One region of the Paracidovorax avenae ATCC 19860 genome, then DNA from elsewhere that is predicted to be linked to it. Evidence: riboswitches for the same ligand, from Rfam matches in the RefSeq annotation. Region 1 holds a riboswitch; the other holds the start of a gene.
The links. A riboswitch is a leader RNA that binds a small molecule or an ion and turns the genes downstream of it on or off. The one in region 1 is predicted to bind cobalamin.

Region 1 (3,402 bases):
CAGGATGAGCGGCAACACCAGCACGCGGCGGCTGCCTTTCGCTGCCATCAGCAGGCCGTCGTGCAGCCCGGGCGGCGCGAATTCGATGAAGCAGACCTCGATGCGCCAGCCGGGCTGGCGCTCGCGCCACTGGCGCACGAAGGCATGGATCTCGTCGTTGCCCGCGGGCTCGCGCGAGCCGTGGCCGACCAGCAGCACGGTGGTGTCGGCCTGCGCGAGTGCGGGAGCGGTGCCGGCGGCGGGGCCGTGGTGCGGATCGACGCCATGACCGTGGCCGTGTTCGTGGGAGTGCCCGTGGGCATGCGGAGCGTGGAGGTGCGTCATCGTTGGGGTTCCGGCGGAATGGTGGCGGCTTGCGGGCCGGCGGTGGATGCGTCATCCGCGCGCCGGAAGCGGTGGGTGAAGCCCGGGTCGTAGAGCTTGGATTTGGCGAGTTCGGGCCAGTGGCGCGCGCCCAGGGTGGGGCTGGCGATGATCATGGCCTGGCTCACCACCTGGGCCTCGCGGCAGCGCTCGCGCACGTCCGCCACGGTGCAGCGCACGATGCGCTCCTCGCCGGGCCAGGAGGCCTTGTGCACCACGAGCAGCGGCGCGTCGTCGGGCCAGCCGGCTTCGCGCAGCCCGGCCTGCACCTTGTGCAGCAGGGTGATCGACAGGAAGATGCAGAGCGTGCAGCGGTGCCGCGCCAGCTCGGCGAGCGATTCGCCGGGCGGCATGGGCGTGCGGCCCTCCACGCGCGTGAACACCACGGTCTGCGTGACCTCGGGCAGCGTGAAGCTCTCCACCGCCGCGGCGGCCGAGGCCATGGCCGACGAAACGCCCGGCACCACGCGCACCGGCACGCCCGCGGCATCGAGCGGCTGCACGAGTTCGACCAGCGCGCCGTACAACGCCGGATCGCCCGTCTGCAGGCGCACCACCGTGCGGTGCTTCTGCGCCTGCAGCACGAGCCACGCGGCCATCTGGTCCAGCGTCATGGATTTGCTGTCGGCGATGGTGCAGCCCGGGGGCGCCCAGCGCGTGGCGGCTTCGTCCACGAGCGAGCCGGCGAACAGGATGGCCCCGGCGCGTTCGACCAGGGAGCGGCCCTTGACGGTGATGAGGTCCGGATCGCCGGGCCCGGCACCGACGAACCAGACGGTGCCCGGTCCCGGGACGGCGGTATCGCAGGCTCCGTTGGCCTGCGCCGAAGAATCTGGCATGGGAAGCGACGACAAAGATGCGCCCGCCGCGGCAGGCGCGCCCGCACCCTGCCTCCCCGCAGGGTCCGTGAAATGGAGCATGCGCGCCAAGGCGCGCGCTCCCCCGTCGGCCGGTATCCGGGCTGGCGGCGCGGCAGTTCGTGCCGGACTCCCCGGGCCCTTCCCGGATGCCGCAAAGGCATTCCAGTGGACGTCGTTCCAGGGGCCGAAGGCGCCTGGCCTGAGCCCATGCGCCTTCCATCGCTGACCGTTGCGGGGGCAGCCCAGGCCGGGGCCGTCATCCGTGGCGGAGCGGCCCTTCCTGGTTCCCGTTTAACTGCGCGGCCGGAAACGGCCGCGCGAGCACCAACGGGCGGAAGTATAGGGGGAGCGCGCCGGCATGGCCCGCTCAGGACGTTTCAGAACGATTCAGGTGCCCGCCCCCGGGCCGGCCGGGATTTGCCCCAAGAATGGGCCAGGCGTTCGCGCCGAACACAACGGCCACCCGGCCGCCACACATGGAGAGAGGGAACCCGACATGCGACATCCGCACACCATCCGAGGCGCCTGGCTGGCGCTTTCCGCTGCCGCCGTGCTGGCCGGCACGGGCTGCAGCACGCACCGCACGGACCACGAGGCCCCGGCCGCACCGGCACCCGCGTGCGCCAGCGGCACCACCGCCACGTTCGGCAACGGCGCGTCCGCGTGCGGAAGCCAGGCCTCGGTCACGCCCGCGGGCGGATCGCCCGTGGCGGTGAACACCTACCTGGGCATCAAGTACGCCAAGGCGGGCCGGTTTCAGCCGCCCCAGTTGTATGCACCCAACGGCAGCAACGTGCCGCAGACGGCGCCCGGTGCCTTCTGCCCGCAGCCCAACAGCATCGTCTTCCGCAACCAGAGCGAAGACTGCCTCTACCTGAACGTCTTCACGCCGCAGTCGGCCCTCGGGGCGTCCCGGCCGCTGCCGGTGCTGTTCTTCATCCACGGCGGTGCGTTCGTGGAAGGCAGCGGCTACCAGCCGTCTCCCAACGGCAACGTCTTCGACGGCTCCTACCTCGCCGCCACGGGCAACATGGTGGTGGTGACCATCAACTACCGGCTGGGCGCGCTGGGGTTCCTGGCGCTCGGCCATGTCGATAAGAGTGTCGATCCGAGCGGCACGCTCCAGGGCAACTTCGGCATTCTCGACCAGCAGCAGGCCATGCAATGGGTGCAGCAGTACATCCGCGCATTCGGCGGCGACCCCACCCGCGTCACCGTCGCGGGCGAGAGCGCGGGCGCGATGTCCACCGGGCTGCACCTGTTCGCCGCGCCGGGCAGCGCGAAGCTCTTCCAGGCCGCGATCATGGAGAGCAATCCGGTGGGGTCCGTGTACCGCACACCGGCCAAGGCCCACGAGTTGGGCGAACTCTTCCGGGTCTCGCTCTGCCTGCACATGAAGGATTGCCTGAAACGCGAACCCATCCTGAAAAATGCCACGTTCCAGGAAATTATCGATACCCAGTCACTGAAAGCGCCGCCATCGGAGGACAAGGCCGGCGCCCCGGCCAGGATGCAGACCACGGTGCCGCCCCTGGTCGCCCTGCTGGGCGAAGCCGCCCCGCAGGTCCAGGACGGCCTGCCCTGGTCGCCGACCCTGGACGGCACGGTCATCGCCGGGCAGCCCCTGGCCGGCTACGCGACCACGTCCACCGGGCCCATGCCCGCGAAGCCGTTCGTCTTCGGCATCAACCGGGACGAGGGGGTCGTCTTCGCCGACATGGCCTATCTCAAAATGGGCGACTTGCTGCTTCCGGCATTAGTCAACGAAGTGGTTCTCGGCTGGGTCTGGGGCAATGACCGCACCAAGATCACCGGCTACACCGTAAAAGGCGCCACCCCCTACAAGGCCCCCGCCGCCTTGGCGCCCGATTACATGCCCAACCGCTCGGCCGTGACGATGTCGAACATCATCAACGACTTTGCCTTCCGCTGCGGCAACCTCGCCATGGCGGGCCGCGGGGCCGCAGCCAACGCGAAGGCCAGCCCCGCGCTGCCGGCATTCGGCTACCTGTTCGCGCAGGCGCCGATCTTCAACCTGTACAGGACGGGCCCGCAGCGCACGCCCGTCCCGGCCTGCCAGCCGGATGCCGGCAACGTCTGCCACGCCAACGAAATACCCTACGTATTCAATACCATCGGGCAACTGGACGCGCAGCGACCCGTCCCTCGCGCGGACCAG
Region 2 (3,402 bases), 1.7 Mb from region 1:
CCTGTCGGCGAGGTTGTCCACGCGCGCGAGCAGCGTCGTGTCCTGCGCCACGCGCGTGCTGGCATACAGGTTGACGAGCGTGTAGCCGCCCAGCACCGCGGTGTTGGCGGCGTTGTCGAAGCGCCGGCCCTCGGCCTGCACCTCGGAGCCCACCGTCCAGCCGGCGATGCGCGTGTCGGCACCCAGCGTCGCGTGGCGCCTGGCACGGCGGGGCAACTGGCGGCCGGTGGTGTCGTCGCGGTGGTTCTGCAGGTCCACGGATGCGCGCAGCTGCACGCCGCCCAGGGTGTGCTGCGCGGACAGCGTCACGCCCTCGTACTTCGCCCGGCCCGCGTTGGCATAGCAGCCGAACTCATCCTGGCACGGGCCGGCCTCGCCGAAGACGATGAGGTTCTTCACGCGGTTGCGGTAGGCCACCACGGACGCGCTGCTCGCACCCTGCGCCCAGCGCAGCCCCAGTTCCACGTTGCGGCCCTCTTCCGGCTTCAGCGACGCGACGCCGTAAGGGCTGAAACGCTGGTAGAGCGTGGGGGCGCGGAACGCGGTGCCGGCCGATGCCGTGGCCCGCCATTGCGGCGTGATCGCATAGCCATAGGCGATGCTGCCGGTGTTGTGGCCCCCGAACTCGCTGTCCGAATCATGGCGTGCGTTGATCTGCAACGCATGCGGGCCGGCGGTGAAGCCGTAGCCCAGCGCCAGCGCGTCCTGCGAACGGTCGCCATCGAGGCCACCGTTGCGCAGCTGGTCCTCGCGGCGCTCCAGCGCGGCGGTGAAGAGGTGCGCACCCTCGCGCCACTCGTTCTGGAACAGGTAGCCACGCAGGCGCGTATCGGCGGTGTAGGGCGAGGGGCGCGTCTCGTAGCGCTCGCGCGAATCCGTGACCGACAGGCGGGTGGTGTAGCGGTCGCTCCATTGCGCCCGCCAGTTCAGCCCCAGCGCATGCATGCGATGCAGGGCGCGGTCGTCGTTGCCCAGGGGCGTGGTGTCGTAGCCTGCGTTGGTGTCGGCGCCCAGCAGCGTGCCTTCGAGGCGCTGGCGCGGATCGATCTGCAGGCCCACGCGTGCGTTCACGGCGGAGCGGCGCAGGCCGTCCTTGTCGGGGTTCTGGCCCGCGATGGGCCGTGCGTTGAAGCCGTCGCTGATCTCGCGCTCGAAGCCCAGCGCGTAGTCCACCGCGCGGCCCTCGCCCGCCGAGCCGCTCACGCCGGCCTCGGCCTTGTAGGTGCCATGGCTGCCGGCGCCGATGCCCACGTAGGGTTGCGCCGGGCCCTCGCCCTTGCGCGTGAAGATCTGGATCACGCCGCCCACGGCGTCCGAGCCGTACACCGCGGCGGCCGGCCCGCGCAGCACCTCGATGCGGTCGATGAGGCCCAGCGGGATCGCCTCCCAGGGCGCACCGCCCGTGGTTTGCGAATCCACGCGCACGCCATCGATATAGACGGCCGTGAAGCGCTGCTCCGCGCCGCGCAGGTAGACGCTGGTCGTCGTTCCCGGCCCGCCGTTGCGCGAAATCTCGATACCCGGGACGCGGGCCAGCACGTCGGCGAGACCCGTGGCACCGCTGGCCTCGATGGTGTCGCGGTCCACGATGGAGACGTCGGCCACGAGATCGGCCAGGGGCTGGGGCGTGCGGTTGGCGGTCACCACGACCTCGCCCATCGGGGCGGCGGTGGCGGCATGCGCTGCCGGGGCCAGCGCCATGCCCGTGGCGAGCAGGACCAGCGTGGCAGGCGCATGGAGGAACGGAAAGGCAGCACGTGCGCCGGCGGCGCCGCGGAAGCGGGGAATCGGAGAATGCATGGAAGCGATCGCAGAAAACGAGCCCGCGCCGGCCTCCCCGCCGGCATTGGGCGACACGGCCGCGCCCAGGCTGATGGCTCTGGGCACGGCCTCCGTGTTGGCCGGTATCCGGGCTGGTGGACGACACGCTCCTGCGCCTTCCCAGGCGCTTGTTCAAGGCACCCAGTGGCTATGTGCAGGAGGCGGCGAAAGCCGCCCCGCCGGAAGGGGCGGGCAGCTTTCTTTCCACGGACCGTTGCGGGGGCAGCGCAGGCACGGCGCGTCCGTGGCGGACGGCGCCTCCCTGCTTCCCGTTGAACCGCGGCCTGTGAACCAGGCCGCTGGCACCAACGCAGCGGATTCTAGGACGTTTCGATACATATTCCCCCGCCCGGCCCCAACCCTACAATCCGTGCATGGATTCACCCTCCCCCCTCGACCAGATCACCGAGCGCGTGGAGCGGCTGCTCGTGCGCCACGCCGAGCTGCAGCGCGCCAACGCCCTGCTCACCGCCCAGGTGGTCTCGCTCACGCAGGAGCGCGACTCGCTCCGGTCGCGCCTGAACACGGCCCGCACGCGCATCGACGCGCTGCTGGAGAAAATGCCGCCCCCGCCGGCCGATGCCCCGGCCACCCCGACCGACCTGCCCAAGGAGGCCGAATGAACCAGATCGAAGTGCAGATCATGCAGCAGAGCTACCGCCTCGCCTGTCCGGAAGGCCAGCAGGAACGGCTGCTGCAGGCGGTCGAGCGCGTGGATGCGGCCATGGTCCGCATCCGCGATGCCGGCAAGGTGCGCGCGCGCGAGCGCATCGCCGTGCTGGCGGCCCTGAATCTGGCCTTCGAACTGGCCGACCAGGCCCGTGCGGCAGCCTCGCCCGCCGAGGCGCCGGCCGCGCAGGAGCCCCCGGGCCTTCCCCCTTCGGCGGATGGGTACGCCGCCGCGGATACGTACGCGGCAGCGGATGCGCAGGCGGCTCCGGCTGGCCCCGCGCCGGCCGCCGACGGACCTGCCCAGCGCAGCCTGCTGGCCGACGGCGAGGCACCGGACGGCGACGCGCTGCAGGCGCTGCTGCGGCGCCTGGACCATGCGCTGGGCGAGGACGGACGGCCGGCCTGACCCTGCACTTCCAAAGGGCGATTTGCGCGCCTACAATGGGGGCGTCTGCAGTGCCGCCGGGCTTTATATTTCCTTGAACCAATGCTCCATGAGCAAGGGCTTGGTACATTGCCCGGTGAGCGTGATCATCTCGCGTCAGATGAACCCAACGCCTGGCTGCCCTCGCCCCCCTGAACCCCCGGTTCAGGATGACGGTCCGGCGGCTACTGCGGACACCTTCTTCCCCGAGCGCCGCGGCAACCCCGCGGCGCTTTTGCGTTGCGGGCCGTGCCTGCAGGCACGGCCCGCCGCAGCGGGCTCATGCCGGGGCGCAGCTCCCCTGTGCATCCCGCGCCACCAGGGCTCGGAAGTCCTCCGCGGGCAATCCCGGCGCCACCAGGAACCCCTGGAAGTAGTGGCACTGCATGGCCTGCAGCGCCTCGCGCTGCTGCGGGGTCTCGACACCCTCGGCCACCACCTGGATGCGCAGCGCCCGGCCGATGTGCACGATCGCCTCGATGATC

Region 2: linked by a shared signal. The riboswitch ahead of ACAV_RS07770 (TonB-dependent receptor domain-containing protein) and the one ahead of cobM (precorrin-4 C(11)-methyltransferase) in region 1 are both predicted to bind cobalamin.

What each region holds. Positions count from the first base shown of each region.
Region 1 covers NC_015138.1:103,570-106,971, reverse strand. Annotated here, with positions in the region: gene ACAV_RS00445 (sirohydrochlorin chelatase) at 1-324, opposite strand, end outside; gene cobM (precorrin-4 C(11)-methyltransferase) at 321-1,202, opposite strand; cobalamin riboswitch at 1,294-1,567, opposite strand; gene ACAV_RS00435 (carboxylesterase family protein) at 1,720-3,402, shown strand, end outside.
Region 2 covers NC_015138.1:1,756,605-1,760,006, reverse strand. Annotated here, with positions in the region: gene ACAV_RS07770 (TonB-dependent receptor domain-containing protein) at 1-1,800, opposite strand, end outside; cobalamin riboswitch at 1,883-2,146, opposite strand; gene ACAV_RS07765 (hypothetical protein) at 2,196-2,444, shown strand; gene ACAV_RS07760 (cell division protein ZapA) at 2,441-2,899, shown strand; gene ACAV_RS07755 (putative bifunctional diguanylate cyclase/phosphodiesterase) at 3,198-3,402, opposite strand, start outside.